4 regions of the Hymenobacter sp. B1770 genome follow, and region 2 is predicted to be linked to each of the others. Evidence: riboswitches for the same ligand, from Rfam matches in the RefSeq annotation. Region 2 holds a riboswitch; each other region holds the start of a gene.

Region 1 (5,317 bases), on a different contig from region 2:
GGTGTAGCGCTCCTTAAAGGAATAAGTGGCTTTGCCGAAAAACGAAACAAGCCCAGCCTGTGAGCGCGCCGAAGAACCCGTTTGGGTAGCGGCCGAAGCAATGGTGGTCAAGTCATTGCCGGGAAACTGCTGCCCCGCCAGGCTGGTCCGCTGGAAGGTGTTTTGCTGCAGCGTATTGCCCACCAGGGCTTGCAGCGAGTGGTTTTCACCAAAGTTGACGTTGTAATTCAGCGTCTGCTCGTTGAGCAAGGTGATGTCGCGTGACAGAAACGAGGACGCCGTGCCCCGGGGCTGACCAGCCAGTATCAGGGTGTTGTTGAAGTTGTTCTCGTACATGTCGTTGAAGTCGATGCTCCAACTGCTGCGCAGGGTCAGGTTCTTGAGCAGCGCATACTGCCCGTACACATTGGAGATGACGCGCGAGCCCACAGCGTCATTGTTCAGGTTGTTGATGAGGGCTAGGTGGTTGTCGAACGAACCGTATTTGGCATAGCTGCCATCGGGGTTGTAAATCGGCAGATTGGTGCGCGGAAACAGAGCCGAGTTGATGACGCCCACGGGGTTGTTATCATTGCTGCTCACGTTGCGGTGGGTGCGGGCCAGCGCGGTGCTGGTGCCGATGCGCAACTTGTCCGTCACCGAGTTATCCAGGTTTACGCGCAAGCTAAACCGGTTGAAGGCGCTGGGCCGGGCGATGGATTCCTGGGAGAAGTACCCCGCCCCTATGTAAAACTGGGTTTTGGCTGAGCCCCCGGCTGCCGACAGCTCGTAGCTGTGCGTTTGGGCCGTGCGGAAAACGTCGCTGAGTCGGTCGTAAGTCTGCTGTTCTTCTGGTAGGCCCCGGCCGCCAGCCGCCTTGGCGCGGAAAGGCAGCTGCGAAGGGTTGCCGCCGTCGTTCAAAAACCGCTCATTTTCCAACGCTGCCAGCTCTGGCCCGGTCACCAGGCTGTACTGCTTCGCCGCCTTCGACAGCGCGTGGTAGGTGTTGAAGGTGATGCTGGTTTTGTCGCCGGCTTTGCCACGCTTGGTGGTGATGAGCACAACCCCATTGGCGCCCCGCGAGCCGTAGATGGCGGTGGCGTTGGCATCCTTAAGAATCTCAATGCTCTCGATGTCCTGCGGGTTCAGGTCGGCCAATGGGTTGGCGGATACCTGGTTGCCCAACCCCGTAGCAATGAGATTGGTGTTGTTGATGAACACGCCATCGACCACATAGAGTGGGTCGTTGCTGGCATTCACAGAGTTGCTGCCCCGTATGCGGATGAAAATGCCGCCGCCCGGTACTCCCGAATTGGCCGATACCTGCACGCCAGGCGCCTTGCCCTGCAACAGCTGGTCGGGGCTGGCGGCGGGAATGTCCTTGAGCGCATCGCCCTTCACGGAGCTAATGGCGCTGGTGAGCGTTTTGCGGTTTTGCTCGCTGTAGCCCGTCACTACTACTTCGGCGAGCTGCTGCAAGTCTGGGGCAAGGTCAATGGCGAGTGGCGTGCTGCCAGCTTGCACTTCCTTTTTGGCATAGCCTACGTAGCTGAAAATGAGTGCAGAGCCTGCCGAAACGTGCAGCGCAAATTGGCCATTCGCGTCGGTGGTAGTGCCGGCACTGCTGCCCTTGGCCATCACCGTAACACCGGGCAAAGGCGTATGGCTGGAGGCGTCAGTAACAATGCCGCTCACTTGCGGCCCGCCTTCCGACTGTGCGTAGCTGGTGGCGGTGGCCCCTCCCCAGAGCAGGGTAATCAGCACCCGCCGAAGCGTATTTGGTTTCATCAGATTTATAAGTTGGGGGTGGTGGGTCCCGCGCTGCCAGCCGTCACGTAGTGGCGACGCGGAAGAGACCCGAGAGGATTAAGGGGAATAGAAAGGGTCGCTGGCTTCCAGCGCCTTCTCTCCCGAGCAGGAGACAGAAGGCAGCCTTAGCAGCATTCCGCTGCTGGGCCGGGCTGCCATTGGTGCACAGCGGCGCTCGGCCCAAAGCCGCAGAATTACCCGGAAAAAGAAAGAATTGACCTGCGCCTGCCACCTGGCAGACACTAACACGTTGGCCCGCAGCCGCAAACGGCCAGAACAAACGTGCGCGACCCCGCTGCTACTTTGCTGCGGTAGTCACTACGGCCGGTGAGGAATCTAAAAGCTTACTAAGCCCAACATCCCCGACCGGCCCGCCGCATACACGCGGCTGCGCTCGACGCACAACAACACTGCTTTGCAGCAAGTGAGGTGGTTGGTGAAATGCGGAGGGGACGTAATAAGTCCATGGCTTTTGTTTTTATATGGTCAGGACTTGGCACCGTTTCGGGGCGGATGCCCCGTTGGTTGCCGGCGTTTCGTCGAGCCTGTCTCTCCACGCCTCTGTATAAAAACAACCCTTTGGTTGGAAGGAATTGTGGGACAAATGTAAAGGAGCTTTTTTTAGAATTGCTCATTACAGGCCCGAATTTTATTCAAATCCTAGAATAATCTAGTCGTTAAACCAGTATTCAAATACCCGCTAAACATGAATAAAAAGGGCATTTCAAACGATATTGTTTGCCTGGGATTAAGGACATTAAAGTCTTCCCTAAACCCGGAATTTTGCAATTATTTTTTTATTGTGTTTAAGCACTGCCACCCAGTGTTTCTCACGATTTCCCTTTGCTTTGGTATTAGCCAAGCACCTGGCCGCTCAACTTTAGCTCCTGGCGGGCATCGTAGTAGCACTGCAGAATGGAGTCCATCGGGGCGGTGCCGGCAGCTACGGCCTGCACGCGAGCTCGGTACTCGGGGGCCAGCAAGCGCAGCAGCGGCTGCGCTACCCCGGTGAAATGCTGAAAGGCATCCAGCAGCTGCGCGTTTCATTCAGCATGGTAATTCAGCAAATCGTCGGGCAATACCTGGGTGCGGGCACAGCCCGGCTCGGGCACGCAGTAGAACGGCTCGCTGGGATTGAGGTACCCGTAGTCGTCGGTCAATTCCTCACCAAGAAAACTGTCGCGCACGGCCAACTCGCAGTCGTAGGCGGTGCTCATGCAGCTCGAGCGAAAGCTGTAATTGACAAAACGGGCATGGTCGCCGCAGAGCGCATAGTTCCCGTGGTGGTCGCGGTAACAATACTTATCCAGAAATACTCTTTGGAGTGGGTCCATCCTTTCAAAGCATGGCGGCGAAATAATTTGGTCCAAAGAGTCGAATATCCAAGCGATAGTGCCCTTGGGAATAAGCTTGGTGGCGACCACGCCTAAGCCGATTTCGGGGCTGATGAAGCGCAATTCGGTGTCAGGATGAATCATGTGAATTTGGCCGATAAAGGAGGTGGCAATGTTAGAAAAAACGGGCACCAAACAAAGCAGAACAGCGCACTAGCGGCCTACTGCCCTACTTTTGCCAGCACACCCCACCCCACCCCCATGGCTACCTCCCCGAACTCGCCTGCACTTCGCTCTTGGATTGACATTCCGCCCGGCAACGACTTTCCTATCCAAAACCTCCCCTTTGGGGTGTTCGAAACCGACGAGCGGGGGCCGCACCTGGCAGTGGCCATCGGCGGCTATGTGCTCGACCTTTATGCTGCCAGCCAGTACGGCTTTTTTGAGGACCTGACCGAGTTGGGGGAAGCCCAGCCCAAGGTGTTTCGCCGGCGTTCCCTCAACGCCTTCTTGCGGCTGGGTCGCCCCGCGTGGCGCGCTGTGCGCCAGCGTGTGAGTGAGCTGCTGCGCCACGATGCCCCCGAGCTGCGCGACAACGAAGAAGCCATGCGCAGCTGCCTATTGCGCCAAACCGAAGTGCGCATGCTCCGGCCCGTGAAGCCCAACAACTACACCGACTTTTACAGCAGCATCGAACACGCCACCAACGTGGGCACCATGTTCCGCGACCCCGCCAATGCCCTGCTGCCCAACTGGCGCCACCTGCCCATTGGCTACCACGGCCGCACCAGCAGCATAGTGGTATCAGGCACCCCCATCCGTCGCCCCAACGGCCAGCGCAAGGCTCCCGACGAAACGACCCCCACATTTGGCCCTAGCCGCCAGCTCGACTTTGAGCTGGAAATGGCCTTCGTGGTGGGCACCGGCACCGCCCTGGGCAGCACAGTGCCAATTGACGCAGCTGAAGACCACATTTTTGGCCTCTGCCTGTTCAACGACTGGAGTGCCCGCGACCTGCAAAGCTGGGAATACGTGCCCCTGGGCCCGTTCCTGGGCAAGAACTTTGGCAGCAGTCTGGCCCCGTGGGTGGTCACGCTCGATGCCCTGGAGCCCTTCCGCATGGCGGGCCCTGTGCAGGAGCCCACGCCCCTGCCCTACCTAAACCACGGCGGTGAGCACAACTTCGACATCAACCTCGAAGTAGGCCTTGCGCCGGCGGGCGGCCCCGAAACCACCATCAGCCGTTCCAATTTCAGCCTAATGTACTGGAGCATGGCCCAGCAGCTCACCCACCACGCTTCCAACGGCTGTAACCTCGAAGCTGGCGACCTCTACGCGTCCGGCACCATCAGCGGCACGACGCCCGACTCGCTGGGCTCGATGCTGGAGCTGGCGTGGCGTGGCACCCGTCCCGTGCCCCTGGCCGACGGCTCAGAGCGCAAATTTCTGCTTGATGGCGACACCGTAACCATGCGCGGCTACGCTGAGAAAGATGGCGTGCGCATTGGGTTTGGGGAAGTGCGCGGCGCCATTCTTCCGGCTGAATAGGGCAAGGGTGCGCCAAGCAGAACGAGGTTTCGCAAGGGTTGATTAATTGTCAACCCTTGCGAAACCTCGTTCTGCTTGGCGCACCTCTGCTTTTAATGAATTCGGTCGTCCCGCACGGGCAGGTTCGTCACAATTTCGCCCTCTATTTTCAGCAACTCCTGCAGTCGCTCGTCAACCAGTTTTGGGTCACAATATTCCTTGGCTAAATCAACGTAGCTCACGAAATGCGCTGCTTCCGAGACCATTAATTCGTAATAGAATTTACTCAGTTCCTGGTCGGCGATATTTTGCCATAGCAGTTTAAAACGCTCGCAGCTGCGTGCCTCAATTAAGGCCGAAACCAACAGTTGGTCCATGAGCTGGCGCTCGCGGGCGCCGCCTTTGCGCACGTGGGCCAGCAGTTGCACCACGTACTCGTCTTTACGGGGCCGGCCCAACTCAAAACCGCGTTTGCGCAGCTCCAGGAGCACTCTTTCGAAGTGGCTCCATTCCTCGGCCACCAGGTCTGTCAGCTCATCAACCAGCCGGGTTTTCTCCGGATAATGGATAATCATGCTGATGCCCGTGCTCGCGGCCTTCTGCTCGCACCATGCGTGGTCAACTAAGATATCTTCAATATTTTTTCCAGCAATATCTACCCAGCGCGG
Region 2 (5,317 bases):
GCGGGCCATCAAGTCGGCGCCGAGCACAACGCGGCAGCGGGCGCGAGCCACGCGGCGAGTGGGTGGTTTGGCCCCCACATCGACCATGGTGGGCTGATTGGCGGCGTTGACGTGGGTAAAATTCTTGGTTAGCATAGAGTGTAGAGACGCATATTTGTGCCTAATCGTTGAACGAATAGCTCGTATAACAGCAACTGCGGTCACAAGGGTATTGATAGCTAACTCCTGCCACAGATTGTTTGACAAAAAAGAGCATCAGCAGCAGCTGTGCTTTTGCCTGTCACATCGTTCAGCGAAGACGCAAATATGCGTCTCTACTTTTTTTTGCGCCTTATGCTCACCGTTACCGAAGCCTTTGCCCGCGTGCTCGCCACCGCCTGCCCGCTCCCCCCAGAAACGGTGCCCTTGCCCCAAGCAGCCGGACGCGTCCTAGCTGAAAGCCTCACAGCTGACCGCGATTTTCCGCCCTTTAGTCGGGTGGCCATGGATGGCATCGCTGTGGTGCACGCCGCCTGGGCGGGCGGCCAGACGGAATTCGCCATCGAGCACACCCAATACGCCGGCGCACCGCCCCAGCCTCTGCTCAATGCTCAGGCGGCTGTGGAAGTGATGACCGGCGCGGTGCTGCCGCCCGGCACCGACGTGGTGATTCGCTACGAGGATATTCAGCTGGAAAATAACCGCGCCACCATTCAAATTCCACCGCCCAATGCCCCCGGCGTCAACATTCACCGCCAAGCCGCCGACCGGCGCTTGGGCGATGTGTTACTCGCGCCCGGCACCCGCCTGGGCCCCGCCGAGCTGGCCGTGGCCGCCACCATCGGCGCGGCCGAAATAAGCGTAACCCGCGCCGCCCGAGTGGCCGTCGTAAGCACCGGCGATGAACTGGTGGGCATCAGCGAAACGCCCTTGCCGCACCAGATTCGACGTTCCAACGCCTATGCGCTCCAGGCCTTGTTTGCTCAAGCCGGCGCCGAGGTGGCCCTGTTTCACCTCACCGATGAGCTGGCCTCCTTGCGCCAGGTCCTGGCCAATATTCTGGGCGCCGGCTTTGATGCGGTGGTGCTGAGCGGCGCCGTGAGCAAGGGCCGCGCCGACCACCTGCCTGGCCTGCTGCGCGAGCTGGAAGTGGTCGAAATCTTCCACGAAGTAAACCAGCGCCCTGGCAAGCCCATGTGGTTTGGGGCGCGGGCGGCGGGGCCGGTGGTGTTTGGCCTGCCCGGCAACCCGGTTTCGACCTTTCTGACGGCCTGCCGGTACGTGCGGCCCTGGCTGTGCGCCTGCATGCAGCCCACCGCTGCCGCAAAAACCGGCGCGGCGATTGATGCCCCCGCGCCGGCGGTGCTCACCGTTGACATTGTTTTTAAGCCCCAGCTGGCTCATTTTGTGCCCGTGCGGCTTACAGTGGATGCGGAAGGGCGGCGCCTGGCCACTCCCTTACGAGTAGGTGGCTCTGGAGATTTGGCAGGGCTCGTGGGCGCTACCGCCTTTTTGGAGCTGCCACCGGAGCCAGTGGAGTTTCCGGCAGGCAGCGTTTGGCCGACTTGGTCGCTGTAGCGCCTGCAAATGGGCAGAATCACTGCCGATTTGCAGGCGCTATGTAAATGGAGCAGCGACACGTTTTTTGGCACCAATAAACAGCTGGCTGCTACGGCACAATAACGATTTTGCCCGTGGTGTGGTGCGTGTCAATCTGAGTGAATGCCTCAGCCGTCTGGTCCAGCGAGTATGTCTGGCTCACGTTCACTCTCAGCTTGTCGGCATCGGCTAGTTCGCGCAACGCATCCAGCTGCACGGCGTTGGGCTCGACAAAAACGTAGTGAAACCGGATGCCGGCGTCCAGTCCCTGGCCGTTGTGCAGAATGGAAACCAGGGCACCGCCCGGCTTCAGCGCCGATAAACTCTGCGTGAGCGTTTCGCCGCTGATGCAATCATAAATCAGGTCTACGCCAGCGGGCACCAACGCTTTCACAGCCTCGCCCACGGCACCTTGCTTGTAATCGACAGTGAAATCAGCACCCAGCTCTTTCATGTAGGCGAAATTCTTCTCGCTGGCTACCGCTACCACCGTTGCGCCCTGGTGCTTGGCCAGTTGAATGGCGAAGCTACCCACCCCACCTGAGGCGCCTAGGATGAGCACGGTTTGGCCGGCTTGCAGCTGGCCAGCATCAAACAACGACTGGTAGGCCGTGAGACCGGCCAGCGGAATACCAGCCGCCTGCTCCCAGCTCAGGCTGCTGGGGCGCCGCGCCAGGTAGCTTTCGGGCAGCACCAGGTATTCGGCAAAGGTGCCGTGCTGTACTGTGGGGCGGCGGGCGTAGGCATATACTTCATCGCCCACGGCAAAGCGGCGGGCGCTGTGGCCCCTCTCTTCTACCACGCCGGCTACGTCCCAACCCGGAACCAGGGGGAATTCATAGGGAAGTATTTGCTGCAGATACCCGGCCCGAATTGCCGAGTCGACAGGGTTGACACCGGCTGCTTTTACCCGTACCAGTACTTCTCCCTCTCTTACCTCGGGAACGTCGAGGTTATTTATCTGGATTTTATCCACTCCGCCAAACTCTGTATAGAAGGCAGCTTTCATTTGTTTTACCATGGTTGGTATTGCTTCAACCTTGTTTACAAAAAACCAAAAAAGAACGTCATGCTGCGCTACGTTCTATACGCGTTGCATGACTGCTGAATACTTTATTCAGGGACAAACCCTTGTATAGGCAAGCTTGTACTAAACTGCTATCGGGCCCTTAGGTTGCGAAGGTGCACCATGCGAATTCGCGGAAGCGGCTGTATCTTCGTCCTACGCTGCTATCCAGAAAGACCGAGGGACCGGGCCCGATGACGTCTTGGCAACCTACCTAGAGTAGGTGCCAACTCCCGTTTCACCTCCTTTTGGGTGAAAGAAGATGACAGCCGGAACCGAACAGCACTGTTCGGGTTTCTTTCTGGATACGCGCTACTTGCCCGTTACTCAATCCGAAAGAAATGCCCACTGCCATCCTTGCCGCTCCTTCTCCTCTTCCCGACCTGCTCCGCCAGCGCCTGCTGATTCTCGACGGCGCCATGGGCACCATGATACAGCGCCACCCGCTGACCGAGGAAGACTTTCGCGGTACCCGGTTCGCTGACCACCCCAAGCCGCTGCGGGGCAACAACGACCTGCTCAGCCTCACGCGGCCGGACATCATTAAGGGCATCCACGCCGAGTACTTCGCCGCCGGGGCCGACATGGTGGAAACCAATACCTTCTCGGGTACCACCATCGCGCAGGCAGACTACGGGCTGGAGCACGTGGTATATGAGTTGAACTACGAGTCGGCGCGCTTGGCGCGTGAAGCGGCTGACGAGTACTCTACCCCCGATAAGCCGCGCTTTGTGGCCGGCGCCGTGGGCCCCACCAACCGCACCGCATCGCTCTCGCCCGACGTGAACCGCCCCGGTTTCCGCGCCGTGACCTTCGACGAATTGGCCACCGCCTACCTGGAGCAAGTGCGTGGCCTTGTGGACGGCGGCGTGGACACGCTGCTCATCGAAACCATCTTCGACACGCTGAACGCCAAGGCGGCACTTTATGCCGTGCAGAAGTTTTTCGACGAAGGCGGCCGCCAGGTGCCGCTCATGATTTCCGGCACCATCACCGATGCCTCGGGCCGCACGCTGTCGGGCCAGACGGTGGAAGCCTTCTGGAACTCCATCAGCCACCTGCCACTGCTGAGCGTGGGCCTGAACTGCGCCCTCGGCGCCAACCAGCTCAAACAGTACGTGGAAGAGCTCAGCCGCATTTCCGACGTGCACATTTCGGCTTACCCTAATGCCGGTTTGCCCAATGCGTTTGGCGGCTACGATGAGTCGGCGCAGGAATTTGCGGCGTTGGTCGAAGATTATTTGAAGGACGGCATTGTGACGGTGGTAGGCGGCTGTTGTGGTACCACGCCCCAGCACATTGCCGAGCTCAGCAAGCTGGCCGAGCGGTACCAGCCGCGCCCACTGCCAACCGAAATTCCGCGGGCCACGCACCTGAGCGGCTTGGAGCCCTTTGCCATCAAGCCCGAAAGCTTGTTTGTAAACGTGGGCGAGCGCTGCAACGTGACCGGCTCCCGTGCCTTCGCCCGGCTCATCCGCACCGGTGCCTACGAGGAAGCACTGGCCGTGGCCCGCGTGCAAGTGGAGGAAGGCGCCCAGGTACTCGACATCAACATGGACGAAGGCATGCTCGACTCTGAGCAGGCCATGACCACTTTCCTGCACCTCATTGCCTCGGAGCCCGATATTTCGCGGGTGCCGCTGATGATAGACTCCTCAAAATGGAGCGTGCTGGAAGCGGGCCTGAAGTGCGTGCAGGGCAAAAGCATTGTCAATTCCATCTCGCTGAAAGAAGGGCCGGAGGTGTTTTTGCAGCGGGCCCGCACGGTGCGCCAGTACGGCGCGGCCATGGTGGTGATGGCCTTCGACGAGGACGGCCAGGCCGACACGCTCGAGCGCCGCAAGGAAATCTGCCAGCGCAGCTATGACCTGCTGATGAGCATCGACTTTCCGGCCACGGACATCATTTTTGACCCCAACATCCTCATCGTCGGTACCGGCATGGAGGAGCACCGCAACTACGCCATCGACTTTATTGAGTCGGTGCGCTGGATTAAGCAGAATCTGCCCGGCGCGCTCACCAGCGGCGGCGTGTCGAACATTTCGTTCTCCTTCCGCGGCAACGACGTGGTGCGCGAGGCTATGCACGCGGCCTTTCTGTACCACGCCATCCAAGCGGGGCTGGACATGGGCATTGTGAACCCCAACCAGCTCGCGGTATACGACGAAGTGCCCAAAGACCTGCTGGAGTTGGTAGAAGACGTGCTCCTCAACCGCCGCCCAGATGCTACCGAGCGCCTGCTGGAATTTGCCGAAACCGTGAAGCAAAAAGGCAAGGTGGAAGTAGTGGCCGACGCCTGGCGCAGCCTGCCCGTGCAGGAGCGACTGTCGCACGCGCTGGTAAAAGGCATCACTGAATTTATTGACGAAGACACTGAAGCCGCCCGCCAGGAGCTGGACCGCCCGCTGGATGTGATTGAAGGCCCGCTGATGGCCGGCATGAACGTGGTGGGCGACCTGTTTGGTGCCGGCAAAATGTTTCTGCCGCAGGTGGTGAAATCTGCCCGCGTGATGAAGAAAGCCGTGGCTTACCTCGAGCCCTACCTGTTGGCTGACAAGCGCGGCGCCGACCGACAGACCGCCGGCAAAATCCTGATGGCGACGGTGAAAGGCGACGTGCACGACATCGGCAAAAACATTGTGGGCGTGGTGTTGGCCTGCAACAACTTCGACA
Region 3 (5,317 bases), on a different contig from region 2:
TGGCCAGTGAGCAAGGCCGGCGCCTGGTGCAAACCGCCCTCATCGCCCAGGTGGCCAGCCTCTACTACGAGCTGCTCACCTTCGACAACCAACTGGCCGTACTGGGTAAAAACCGCGCCCTGCAGGAACGCGCCGTCGAAATTGTGAAGCTCCAGAAGCTGGGTGGTCGGGCCACCGAACTGGCCGTGCAGCAGTTCGCGGCCCAGCTGCTGCGCACCCGCAGCCTCGAAATCGAAGCTCGCCAGCGCATCGCCGCCACCGAAAACACTCTTAACCGCCTGTTGGGGCGCTACCCACAGCCCATCCGGCGCGGCCTGCCCTTGACCATGCAGCAGATACCGGTGCAAGTAGCGGCCGGCCTGCCCGCCGCCATGCTCCTGCGCCGCCCCGATGTGCAGCAGGCCGAACTGAACCTGATAGCCTCCCGCGCCGATGTAGCCGCCGCCCGCGCCGCCTTCCTGCCTTCGCTCACGCTGGGCCCGTACCTGGGGCTAAATGCGTACACACCCGCGCTGCTCTTCCAAACGCCCGGCTCGCTGGCTTACGGCCTGCTCGGCGGCCTTTCGGCCCCACTACTCAATCGCAGCCTGTTTCGGGCGGACTACCGCCGCTCGGCCGCGCAGCAGCAGGCCGCTTACTGGAACTACCAAAAGGCTGTGCAAACCGGCTTTGAGGAAGTGAGCACCAACCTGAGCGGCATTGAAAACTACCGCCGCGTGGCTGACCTGCGCCAGCAGGAAGTGGCCGCCCTCACGCGCGCCGTGGATGTATCAAACGACCTCTACCGGGCCAACTACGCCAACTACCTCGAAGTGGTGACGGCCCAGCGCAGCGTGCTCGATGCCGAGCTCATCCTCACCGACACGCGCCGCCAGCAGTTCCTGCTGCTTATCGACCTCTACCGTGCCTTAGGCGGCGGCTGGGACGCCAGCCCCGGAGCAGCAGGGGAGTAAGAGGTCGGCCTAATGGGACTGGTAGGCTCGGTGGGTACACCGGCCTTCTGCCATGAGCACCCACCGAGCTACTTTGCATGGGGCGCCGGTCCGCTTTTTTAACCCTCGCTTTGCCGATGAATCTTGGTGCCACCCGCGCTGCTGTGCCCCAATCGCCAAGTGCCGCTGAGCCCATGGGCAACGCAATCGGGTACATCAAAGACCTCTTCACAAAATGATAACATTGGAGGTATGGCGCCGTTAGCAGCACCTGACCAGCGCTGTACGAGTGCGCTTTCTAAGGCTATTGCGCCACTGCGGGCCGCTCCGGGTACTGGGGCTTTCTCACGTTGTGCCCATCGCAAGGGGGGGCGTGTCGGACGGATATTTTTGGTTAATTAAATTTTTCTTCTATATTTGGCACATCAATTCCTCTAGTTTGAAGGATTGTTTTTATACAGAGGCGTGGAGAGACAGGCTCGACGAAACGCCGGCAACCCCCTGCTAACGCAGAACGGTGCCAACTCCTGACCATATAAAAACAAGTTGCCGTGCGCCATTCCAACCACCTCCGCCTGCTGACCACTTCCGCTCCTGCCCAACAGTCAATGTGTTGTTGCATGTGCTGCCGGGCTATGCGCATGGCCGGGGCAACGGCTGGTTGTTGAAGCACCCTTTTTAACGGTTGTTACCTCTGAGGTAATCCCTTAATGTCGGCGGCTGCATAAGCCACTCTTCTAAGAGCATGGGCATGCCCTGCGAAAGCTGCTGCGAGCCTGCTTTTTAGCCACCTGGTGTCTGCGTGTGCGGCACCGCTCCCTTCATTTTTATGGAAAATCCCCTGGCAGGGCTGGTCGATGACCTGAGCCGCTACTTGGTGGGCCAATCGGTGCCGGAAGCCCTGGCGATGATTGCCGACCACTTCCCCGGCAAAGCCTCCTTCTCGACCTCATTTGGCCTCGAAGACCAAATTCTTACTCACTTCATTTTCACCCACGAGCTGCCCATTCGGGTGTTCACGCTCGACACGGGCCGCAATTTCCAGGAAACCTACTCCACTTGGAACAAAACCCTGCTGCGGTATGGCCGGCCCATTGAGGTGTTTGCGCCTCAGACCGCCGAGCTGGAAGCGCTGGTAAGCCAAAAGGGCCCCAATAGCTTCTACGAAAGCATCGAGAACCGCAAGGAGTGCTGCTACATCCGCAAGATGGAACCGCTGCAGCGCGCTCTGGCCGGCCAAAAGCTGTGGGTGACGGGCATTCGGGCCGAGCAATCGGCCAACCGCCAGCAGATGCACGCGGCCGAGTGGGATGCTGCCCACCAGCTCATCAAAGTGCACCCCTTGTTCGACTGGACCTGGGAGCAGGCCCAGGCTTTTGCCCAGGAGCACGGCATTCCGGTTAGCCCACTGCACCGGCAGGGGTTTGTGAGCATTGGCTGCGCGCCCTGCACCCGCGCCATTCAGCCGGGCGAGGATTTCCGGGCCGGACGCTGGTGGTGGGAAGACCAGGCCGCCAAGGAGTGCGGCCTGCACGCCACCGCCCCACACCAGGGCCTCGACCCGGTGGTGGAGCGAATGCCAGAGTAAGCTGTCCCACTAGTCTCATTTATCCGCGAATGGCTCCGCCGGGGCCCTCCTTCTTTACGCCCTTATGACTACCCTAAACCTTGATTACCTGGACCGCCTCGAAGCCGAAGCCATCCACATTCTGCGCGAAGTAGCTGGCCAGTTTGAGCGCCCCGCGCTGCTTTTTTCGGGCGGCAAAGACTCCATTGCCCTCACGCGCTTAGCCGAAAAGGCCTTCCGCCCCGGCAAGTTTCCTTTTCCGCTCGTGCACATCGACACGGGGCACAACTTTCAGGAAATCATTGATTTCCGCGACTCGCTCGCTGGCAAGCTTGGTGAGCAGCTCATCGTGCGCAAAGTGGAGGATACCATCCGGGAACGGGGCCTGCACGAGCCGGGCGGCAAATACCCCAGCCGCAACCCGCTCCAGACCTACACGCTGCTCGACGTGATTGAGGAGTTTGAGTTTGACGCCTGCATTGGCGGGGCCCGGCGCGACGAGGAGAAGGCCCGTGCCAAGGAGCGGATTTTCTCGGTGCGCGACGAGTTTGGGCAGTGGGACCCGCGCCGCCAGCGCCCCGAGCTGTGGAACATTTACAACGGCCGCATCCAGAAGGGCGAAAACGTGCGCGTGTTCCCCATTTCCAACTGGACCGAGTTGGACGTGTGGAATTACATCCAGCGCGAGAACATTGCCCTGCCCGACATCTACTTCGCCCACGAACGCCGCTGCGTGGTGCTGCCCAGCGGCCAGCTCCTGGGCCTGAGCGAACACCTTAACCTCGACGACACCGACGAAATTGTGAGCCGCCGCGTGCGCTTCCGCACCGTGGGTGATTCCACCTGCACGGCCGCCGTGGAAAGCGAGGCCGCTTCCATCGACGACATTATTCAGGACCTGCTGCTGGCCAAGGTGAGCGAGCGCGGCGCCACGCGGCTCGACGACAACCTCTCCGAAACTGGCATGGAAGACCGCAAGCGCAACGGCTATTTCTAGAAACCCTTTCGGCGGAACCTCACCCCCGGCCCGCACAACTTTATATAAAATGGACTTACTAAGATTTATCACCTGCGGCAGCGTCGACGACGGCAAGAGCACGCTCATCGGGCGCCTGCTCTACGACAGCGACTCCGTGTCGCTGGACGTGCTAGCCACGCTGGAAAAGCGCCGCCACGCCAGCGGCGAGGTCGACTTGGCTTTGCTAACCGACGGCCTAAAAGCCGAGCGCGAACAAGGCATCACCATTGATGTGGCGCACAAATACTTCACCACGCCGCGCCGCAAGTTCATTATCACCGATGCGCCCGGCCACGTGCAGTATACCCGCAACATGGTTACAGGCGCCTCCAACGCCGACTTGGCCATTGTGTTGGTCGATGCCCGGCAGGGCGTCATCGAACAGACTCGCCGCCACACGCTCATTGCCTCGCTGCTGGGCATTCAGCACTTTGTGCTGGCTGTGAACAAAATGGATTTGGTGGGCTACGACGAAGTTATTTTCAACAACATTGTGAGGGACTACCAAGCAGTGGCCGCCCAATTGAAACTGGCGCATGTGGCAGCTATTCCGCTGAGCGCCCTTAACGGCGACAACGTGGTGCGGCGCTCGCGGCACCTGCCCTGGTACGCCGGCCCCAGCCTGCTTGAATACCTCGAAAGCGTGCCCGTGCCGGCCGATGCCAACCCCAACGAGCCACGCTTTCAGGTGCAATACGTTATCCGGCCCCAGACCCCGGAGCTGCCCGATTACCGCGGCTACGCCGGCCGCGTGCAAAGCGGCACATACCGGCCCGGCGATGCCGTGCGCATCTGGCCTTCGGGGGTGGAAACGGTGATTGAGGCCGTGGAAGTAAACCAGCAGAAAGTGGCCGCAGCCACTGCGCCCCAGGGCGTGGTGCTGCGCCTGCGCGACGACGTGGACCTGAGCCGGGGCGATACCATTGTGCCCGTGAGCGCCCACCCGGCCGTGACGCGCGAAGTAGAGGCTACCCTGTGCTGGATGGACGAGCGGCCCCTCAAAGCCGGGCGCAAGCTGCTAGTGCAGCACCACACTGCCGTGCTAAAGGCTTCGGTGACGGCCATTGTGCACAAAACCAACGTGGCCACCTTCGAGAAGGTCGGCACCGACACCGCTCAGCTCAACGACATCGTGCGGGTGCAGCTAAAAACAGCCGGCCCACTCGTGGTCGACGATTACCGCCAGAACCGCGCCACCGGGGCCTTCATCCTCGTCGACGACCAAACGGGCGCCACCCTGGCCGCCGGCCTCATCGAAGGCACCGACCCCGACTACTTCACCACGCCGGTGCCGGCCGAGGCCGCCTTCTCTATTTGATTTCAGTTGGTAGGCAGTCAGATACAAGAGCCCTAACGACTGTCAACAAATAACTAACAGCTAACACCGACCAGCAATTACGCCATGGCTTCCACTTCTCTTTTTATTCCTCGCCTGACGGTGGTTGGTGCTGGCCCGGGCGACCCGGAGCTGCTGACGCTCAAGGGGGCGCGGGTGCTGGCCTCGGCCGATGTAGTGCTTTACGACGCCCTTGCCAACGAGGCCCTGCTGGAACACACCCGGCCCCACACGCCCGCCTTTTTTGTGGGCAAGCGCCGAGGCTTCGCGGGCTACACCCAGGACGAAATCAATGTCCTGATTGTAGAGCAGGCCTACCGCTACGGCCACGTGGTGCGGCTGAAAGGGGGCGACCCGTTTGTGTTTGGCCGCGGCCGCGAAGAAATGCTGTACGCTGAGCAGCACGGCCTGGGCGCCGAGTACGTGCCTGGCATCAGCAGTGCCGTGGCGGCGGCTGGTAGCCT
Region 4 (5,317 bases), on a different contig from region 2:
GCTCCGATGCGGTCCTGGATTTGGGCGGGTGTGCCGGTGAGGCCGGTGCGCAAGCCACGGTTCGATACTGAGTAGTCTTGCAGCGACACCTGCTGTTCGAGCTGGGTGCCGGCCAACCACTGCTGGTAGTTGTCGTAGCCGGCAGCCGAGGCTTTCACATTGGTGATGCGGTCAAGCTCTTTTTTCACGTCCTGCTCGCTGTTGCGCACTATCGTGTAGCCGGCTACGCCAAACTTCATGGGGGGCAAGCCTTTTTGCTCGCGGCGGCGGCGCATGTCGGCAATGCGCGCCCCGATTTGCTCTGGCGAGTCGCCGTGCATCACGTAGCCGTCACACTGGGTCGAGATGAGGTCTTTGGCCGCTTCCGACTCACCGCCTGCATACAGAAACGGCGCCTTGGCGGGCTTGGGCTGCAGGATGTTGTCGGCTACCTGGTAGTATTTGCCGTCGTAGCTGAAATGGTCCTGCTTCCACACGTTGGTCACCACGTCGAGCCACTCGCGGGTGCGGGCGTACCGGTCGTCGTGCTGCTCAAAGTGCAAGCCGTACTTGGTGGCTTCGTCGCGCCACCACGACGATACCACGTTCAGCGACAAGCGGCCGGGGGCAATCAGGTCGATGTTGGCGGCCTGCTTGGCCAATAGCGCGGGGTTGTGGAAGGTGGGCCGCACGGCCACCATTATTTCCAGCTGCTCCGTGACGGCGGCCAGGGCGGCAGCGGTGCTCCACGCTTCCAGCGAAGGCGCCTCAGTGCCCTTGATATCGTTCAGGTACAGTTCGGCAATGAGCGTGAGGTCGTAGCCGAGGGCTTCACTGCGCTGCGCCAGTTGCTTGACGTAGCTCCAGTCGGTGGGCATCTGCTCGTCTTCAATGTTGCGAAGCCAGCCCCCAAAAATGGGCATCCAATATCCGAATTTCATAGTTTGATGTTTTAAAGTACCACGGTCGGTTTAAGCGAGACGCCTTAATTTAGTCTGTCATCCTGAGCGGAGAGAAGGACCTTATCACGCTCGCAACAGTTTGATTACTGTGAGTTGTTCTTCGGTGATAAGGTCCTTCGCTCCGCTCAGGATGACAAATGGCCTCGTTTGATAATAAGCTAAGCAGTGGCTAATTCCGTTGGTACCGCTGCCTCAGCGCCTTTTGGAAGCTGCGTTTCCAGGTAATCGACGAAGCGGGCGTAGGGGTCGAAACCAACCACGTTCACGGCATCGGCCACGAAGTTTGACAGGGCGTTAATGTCGTAAAACAGCACGTCGCCGGTGCGGTCATCGATGAGGTATTCGATGCCACCGACGTCGATTTTGGCGGCAGCCACGATGCCTTCCACGGCGGCAATCACTTCGGCCGGAGGCGTGAAGGCCTCCACCTGAATGCCTTTTTTAGGCGCTTCGGTCAGGCAAAATTCGGCCGACTGCTCCTCGGGAATCTGGCAGATTTCGGCGGGGCACAGGTTGAAGCTCTCGCCGGTGGTGAACACCTTCATGGCGTAGAGAAACTTGCCGTCCAGCATTTCGACGCGGTGAATGTTGCCGCCGCGGGGCGTCACGTATTCCTGTACCAGCGCGGTCTGGTCAATGCCGAGGTCAATCTGGTTGGCGTCCACAGCGGCCTGTAGGCCCTCGGGCGTATCGAAGCGAATGATGCCCGCACCGCTGCCGCCGATGTTCACCTTCACCACAATAGGAAAGCGCAACTCCTTGGCCGCGTCCACTGCCCGGGAAGCATGGTTAATCACAAACGACTTCGGGTATTTCAGCCCCAGCGACTCAAACAGGGAAAGCTGGCGGGCCTTGTTGGTTTCGATGGCCGTAGCCGCCGAGCCGTTGATGATACGCGTGCCGATGCGCTCGAGGTGAGTGGCGAAGCCGGCGGTGTGAAAAATGCCCTGCCCGTTGCCGCGCAGGTAAGCCGAAGAGCTCATGCGGTTCACCACTAAGCTGTAGCGGCTTTCCTTTTCCGCGGGGTTGAATAAGTGGTGGGCGGCGTCAATCTTCTCATAGGGCAGCCCGCGGCGTTCCAGCTCCGCAAACAGGGGCTTAAACCATTCGGGGTGCTCGAAATAGATACCAATGGGCTTTTGAGTCAGCGACATAATCAGAAACTTGGGTTGTAAATAAATAAGACGGTGGTGTGAGAAGGCCGGCCAGTGGGCTCTGCACTGCGGCCACGAATACAGAAAACTGGGGGTGGCCTAATGAGCAGGCAGTCGGCAGCGTTGGTCCTTCCCAGATTTTAGCGAAATGGCTGCTTGGCTTACGTTTTCACATGAGATGGTTGTTGCCAAAGCAGTGCCTTTAAGCACAATGCCCGCTGCGCGCCGAAAAGCGACAGCCAGCAGCAACCCGGAAAGTGGGGATGCGGAAGCCTACAGGCAGCCGCAAAAACGCTGGCATGCAGAGGCGCCAAGCCTCGGCTACTGCCTACCTACCCGCGAAAAACCATTCGGGACAGGCTAAGCCAGACAACAACAGCAACAACAGCCCACGCCAGCCCAACGCATGACAGCGGGGGAGGCAGTAAAATCGGCAATGGGATTGGGGAGGTTGTTGGCAGCGTCCACGGCAACTTGTTTTTATATGGTCAGGAATTGGCACCTTGCCCGCGGTTGCGGATGGTTGCCGACGCTTCATCGAGCCTGTCTCTCAGCGCCTCTGTATAAAAACAATCCTTTGGGAGAAAGAATTGATACTGCAAAGATACAGCGAAGCCCCCGATTTGTTCCAAACCGGGGGCTTCACTTTGTTTATAGCTCAGGTTTTGGCCTACGCCAATGCCAGCAAACACCAGCTGCTCTGGGGCTTCTGCTCTATTTGCTAAGTGCTACGCGCACGCCGCCCATCAGCCAGCGGCCGGGCATCTGGGCGCCCAGCAGGTCCGAGTATTTTGCGTTGAACAGGTTCTGAGCCTGACCTAACACCCATAGTCGCCCGGGTAGTAGGGCCACCTCGAGGCGGCTATTGATAACTCCGTAGCTAGGCGTGAGCACTGCATCGTTCACGGTGAGGCTGGGAATTGTTTGCTGGGCGGCGCGCTGCTTGTATACGCCACCCACACTGGCCATGAAGCGGCGGTGCACCAGGCTCACATTGCCGCTTACGAGCTGCTTGGCTACGTTGCTCAGGTACTGCGATACGATGTCCCCGTCCACGTCGAGGTGGGTATAGGTGTAGCCTACACTGCCGTCCAGACGTAGGCCAGTGCTTAGCTGGGCCCGGGTGCTGGCTTCCAATTCCAGGCCCTGCGTTGTTACGGCAAACAAGTTTTGGGCGAAGCGGTAGGTGGCAGCTAGGTTCAGATTGGTGAATCCGGTGCTGGCCTGCACTACGCTGCCGGGGGTAGCCACGTAGTCAATCAGGTTGCGGCCGTAGCGGTTAAAGTACGTGGCGCGCAGGGTGAGCACCGGTCCGATTACATAATCCAGGCCGCCCTCGTAGCTCCAGGTGCGCTCGGCATCTAGGGCGGGGTTGCCCACGTTGAAGCCGCCGGGTACCGTGCCGGGCCGGATGGCCGAGTTGTATTGCTCGGTGAAGTTGGCGGCCCTGATGGCCCGGCCCACTGCGGCGCGGGCCGTCAGCTTCTCGCCCAGCTGCTGGCTGGCGGTAAGTTGGGGCAGCACCTCGGTACCGTACGCTTGGTCATGGTCGAGGCGCAGGGCGGCGGTCAGGTTCAGGGTGGCAGTGGGGCTTAGGCCGGCCACGGCAAAAACGCCCTGGTGCCACACGGCGTGGTTGCCGCGGTCGTTGCTGCGCACGCGGCGGCGGTCGGCTTGGCCGCCCAAAGTCAGCTGCACTTTCTCCGAGAAGCGCAGCTGGTGCTGGCCCTGCACGTTGAGGTAGCGCATGAGGTGGTCGCTGGCGGCTGAGGTGGGCGTGTACACGTAGTAATCGGTGCTGGTGGTGCCCACCAATTGCAGTTCGGTGCGGGCGCGGGAGTTCCAGTCGTAGCGCAGCTGCCCCTGGTACCAGTCGCGGGCGGTGGTTTCGCGGGCGCGGTCGCCGGCGTTGGTCGTGTAGAAGTTCTGGGCGTTGTAGTCGCGCCGGTCAAAGCTGGCGCGGGCGGCGGCGCTGAGCTTGCTGCTGACCTCGTAAGCGGCCGAAAGGGAATAAGTATTCAGCTTAAAATCGTTGCGCAGGCCGCCGGGCAGGTTCAGCGGTTGGCCGCTGGCTGAGTTGTTGAGGATGCCGCCCGCCAGGCGCAGGCCATTGTCCTGGCCGTAAAAGCCAGCGTTGGTGGATTTTAAACCGTACTCGCCGGCCATAAATGTGCCGCCCAATTCCATGCTATCGGGCCGGTGGGTGGCAGCAAAGGTTTTGGTGACAATATTGACGAAGCCGCCCACAGCATCGGGTCCGTAGAGGGCCGCACCGGGGCCGCGCACCACTTCAATCTGCTCAATCTCGGCCGGCGTGATGGGCAGGTAGCCCGCGAAGTGGCCTGTGAGTGGGTCATTCAACCGCATGCCATCCAATAGAATCAGCACTTGGTTGAAGGTGGAGCCGCGCAGGGTAATGTCGGCCTGGGTGCCGAAGCTGCCCCGGCTTTGCATTTCGATGGCCGGTAGCAAACGCAGCAAATCATCGAGCGAGGCCACTGGGTACTGGCTCAGGGTGCGGCCGGGCACCACCGTTACGTAGCGGCCGGTCTGGCCAGCTACTTGGTCGAGGCGGGTGCCATACACGGTTACCTCGTGCAGGCTGCGGCTGCTGTCGGCCGGAGTCTGGGCCAGAACATTAAGCGAAAATGAAAGGGCGGCAATCGGTACAGTCAGGCGTAAACAAAGCATCATGGTGGGATAGATGAGGCCACAAACTTACGGGCGGGAATGAGTGTTCGCGCTGCTGGCTCAGTTTCCCTACTTTCGTAGCTGCGATGGGAACGCTCCCTTCACGGCTTGGTCCTTCGCGCAACCCACCACCTCCATCTCGTTTTCATGAAGCACCTTTTTGCGTTGGGCCTCCTGGGCCTCGTGGCCGCCACTCCGGCCCTGGCGCAGGCACCCGCCTCCCCTGCTCCCCGGGCCGAATTGCCCTACCGCGCCTCTGCCACCAAAGTCAATGCCCTGGTGCACACCAAGCTCGACGTGCGTTTTGACTATGCCAAGCGCTACCTCTACGGCAAAACCTGGATTACGCTAAAGCCCCACGCCTACCCCACCGACACCCTACGGCTCGATGCCAAAGGCATGGACATTAATGCCGTGGCTCTGATGAACGGCGACAAGCAACAACCCCTTAAATACACCTACACCGACGGCGCCAACCTGCGCATCAACCTCGGCAAAACCTTTAAGCCGGGCGAAGAATACGTCATCTAC

The links. Region 2 has a riboswitch for S-adenosylmethionine ahead of metH (methionine synthase). Riboswitches for the same ligand answer to the same signal wherever they lie in the genome.
Region 1: linked by a shared signal. The riboswitch ahead of ACP7AJ_RS04905 (SusC/RagA family TonB-linked outer membrane protein) and the one ahead of metH (methionine synthase) in region 2 are both predicted to bind S-adenosylmethionine.
Region 3: linked by a shared signal. The riboswitch ahead of ACP7AJ_RS08665 (phosphoadenylyl-sulfate reductase) and the one ahead of metH (methionine synthase) in region 2 are both predicted to bind S-adenosylmethionine.
Region 4: linked by a shared signal. The riboswitch ahead of ACP7AJ_RS10120 (ATP-grasp domain-containing protein) and the one ahead of metH (methionine synthase) in region 2 are both predicted to bind S-adenosylmethionine.

What each region holds. Positions count from the first base shown of each region.
Region 1 covers NZ_JAFCUF010000002.1:210,269-215,585, reverse strand. The annotation lists gene ACP7AJ_RS04905 (SusC/RagA family TonB-linked outer membrane protein) at 1-1,767, opposite strand, end outside; SAM riboswitch class I at 2,264-2,360, opposite strand; gene ACP7AJ_RS04900 (hypothetical protein) at 2,643-2,771, opposite strand; gene ACP7AJ_RS04895 (SET domain-containing protein) at 2,832-3,314, opposite strand; gene fahA (fumarylacetoacetase) at 3,384-4,670, shown strand; gene ACP7AJ_RS04885 (tRNA-(ms[2]io[6]A)-hydroxylase) at 4,763-5,317, opposite strand, start outside.
Region 2 covers NZ_JAFCUF010000005.1:271,657-276,973, reverse strand. The annotation lists gene moaC (cyclic pyranopterin monophosphate synthase MoaC) at 1-135, opposite strand, end outside; gene ACP7AJ_RS12440 (molybdopterin molybdotransferase MoeA) at 334-1,557, shown strand; gene ACP7AJ_RS12435 (NADP-dependent oxidoreductase) at 1,649-2,587, opposite strand; SAM riboswitch class I at 2,806-2,913, shown strand; gene metH (methionine synthase) at 2,986-5,317, shown strand, end outside.
Region 3 covers NZ_JAFCUF010000003.1:421,140-426,456, reverse strand. The annotation lists gene ACP7AJ_RS08670 (TolC family protein) at 1-953, shown strand, start outside; SAM riboswitch class I at 1,383-1,474, shown strand; gene ACP7AJ_RS08665 (phosphoadenylyl-sulfate reductase) at 1,762-2,520, shown strand; gene cysD (sulfate adenylyltransferase subunit CysD) at 2,585-3,496, shown strand; gene ACP7AJ_RS08655 (sulfate adenylyltransferase subunit 1) at 3,546-4,835, shown strand; gene cobA (uroporphyrinogen-III C-methyltransferase) at 4,920-5,317, shown strand, end outside.
Region 4 covers NZ_JAFCUF010000004.1:206,085-211,401, forward strand. The annotation lists gene ACP7AJ_RS10115 (LLM class flavin-dependent oxidoreductase) at 1-920, opposite strand, end outside; gene ACP7AJ_RS10120 (ATP-grasp domain-containing protein) at 1,100-2,095, opposite strand; SAM riboswitch class I at 2,573-2,665, opposite strand; gene ACP7AJ_RS10125 (TonB-dependent receptor plug domain-containing protein) at 2,810-4,789, opposite strand; gene ACP7AJ_RS10130 (M1 family metallopeptidase) at 4,934-5,317, shown strand, end outside.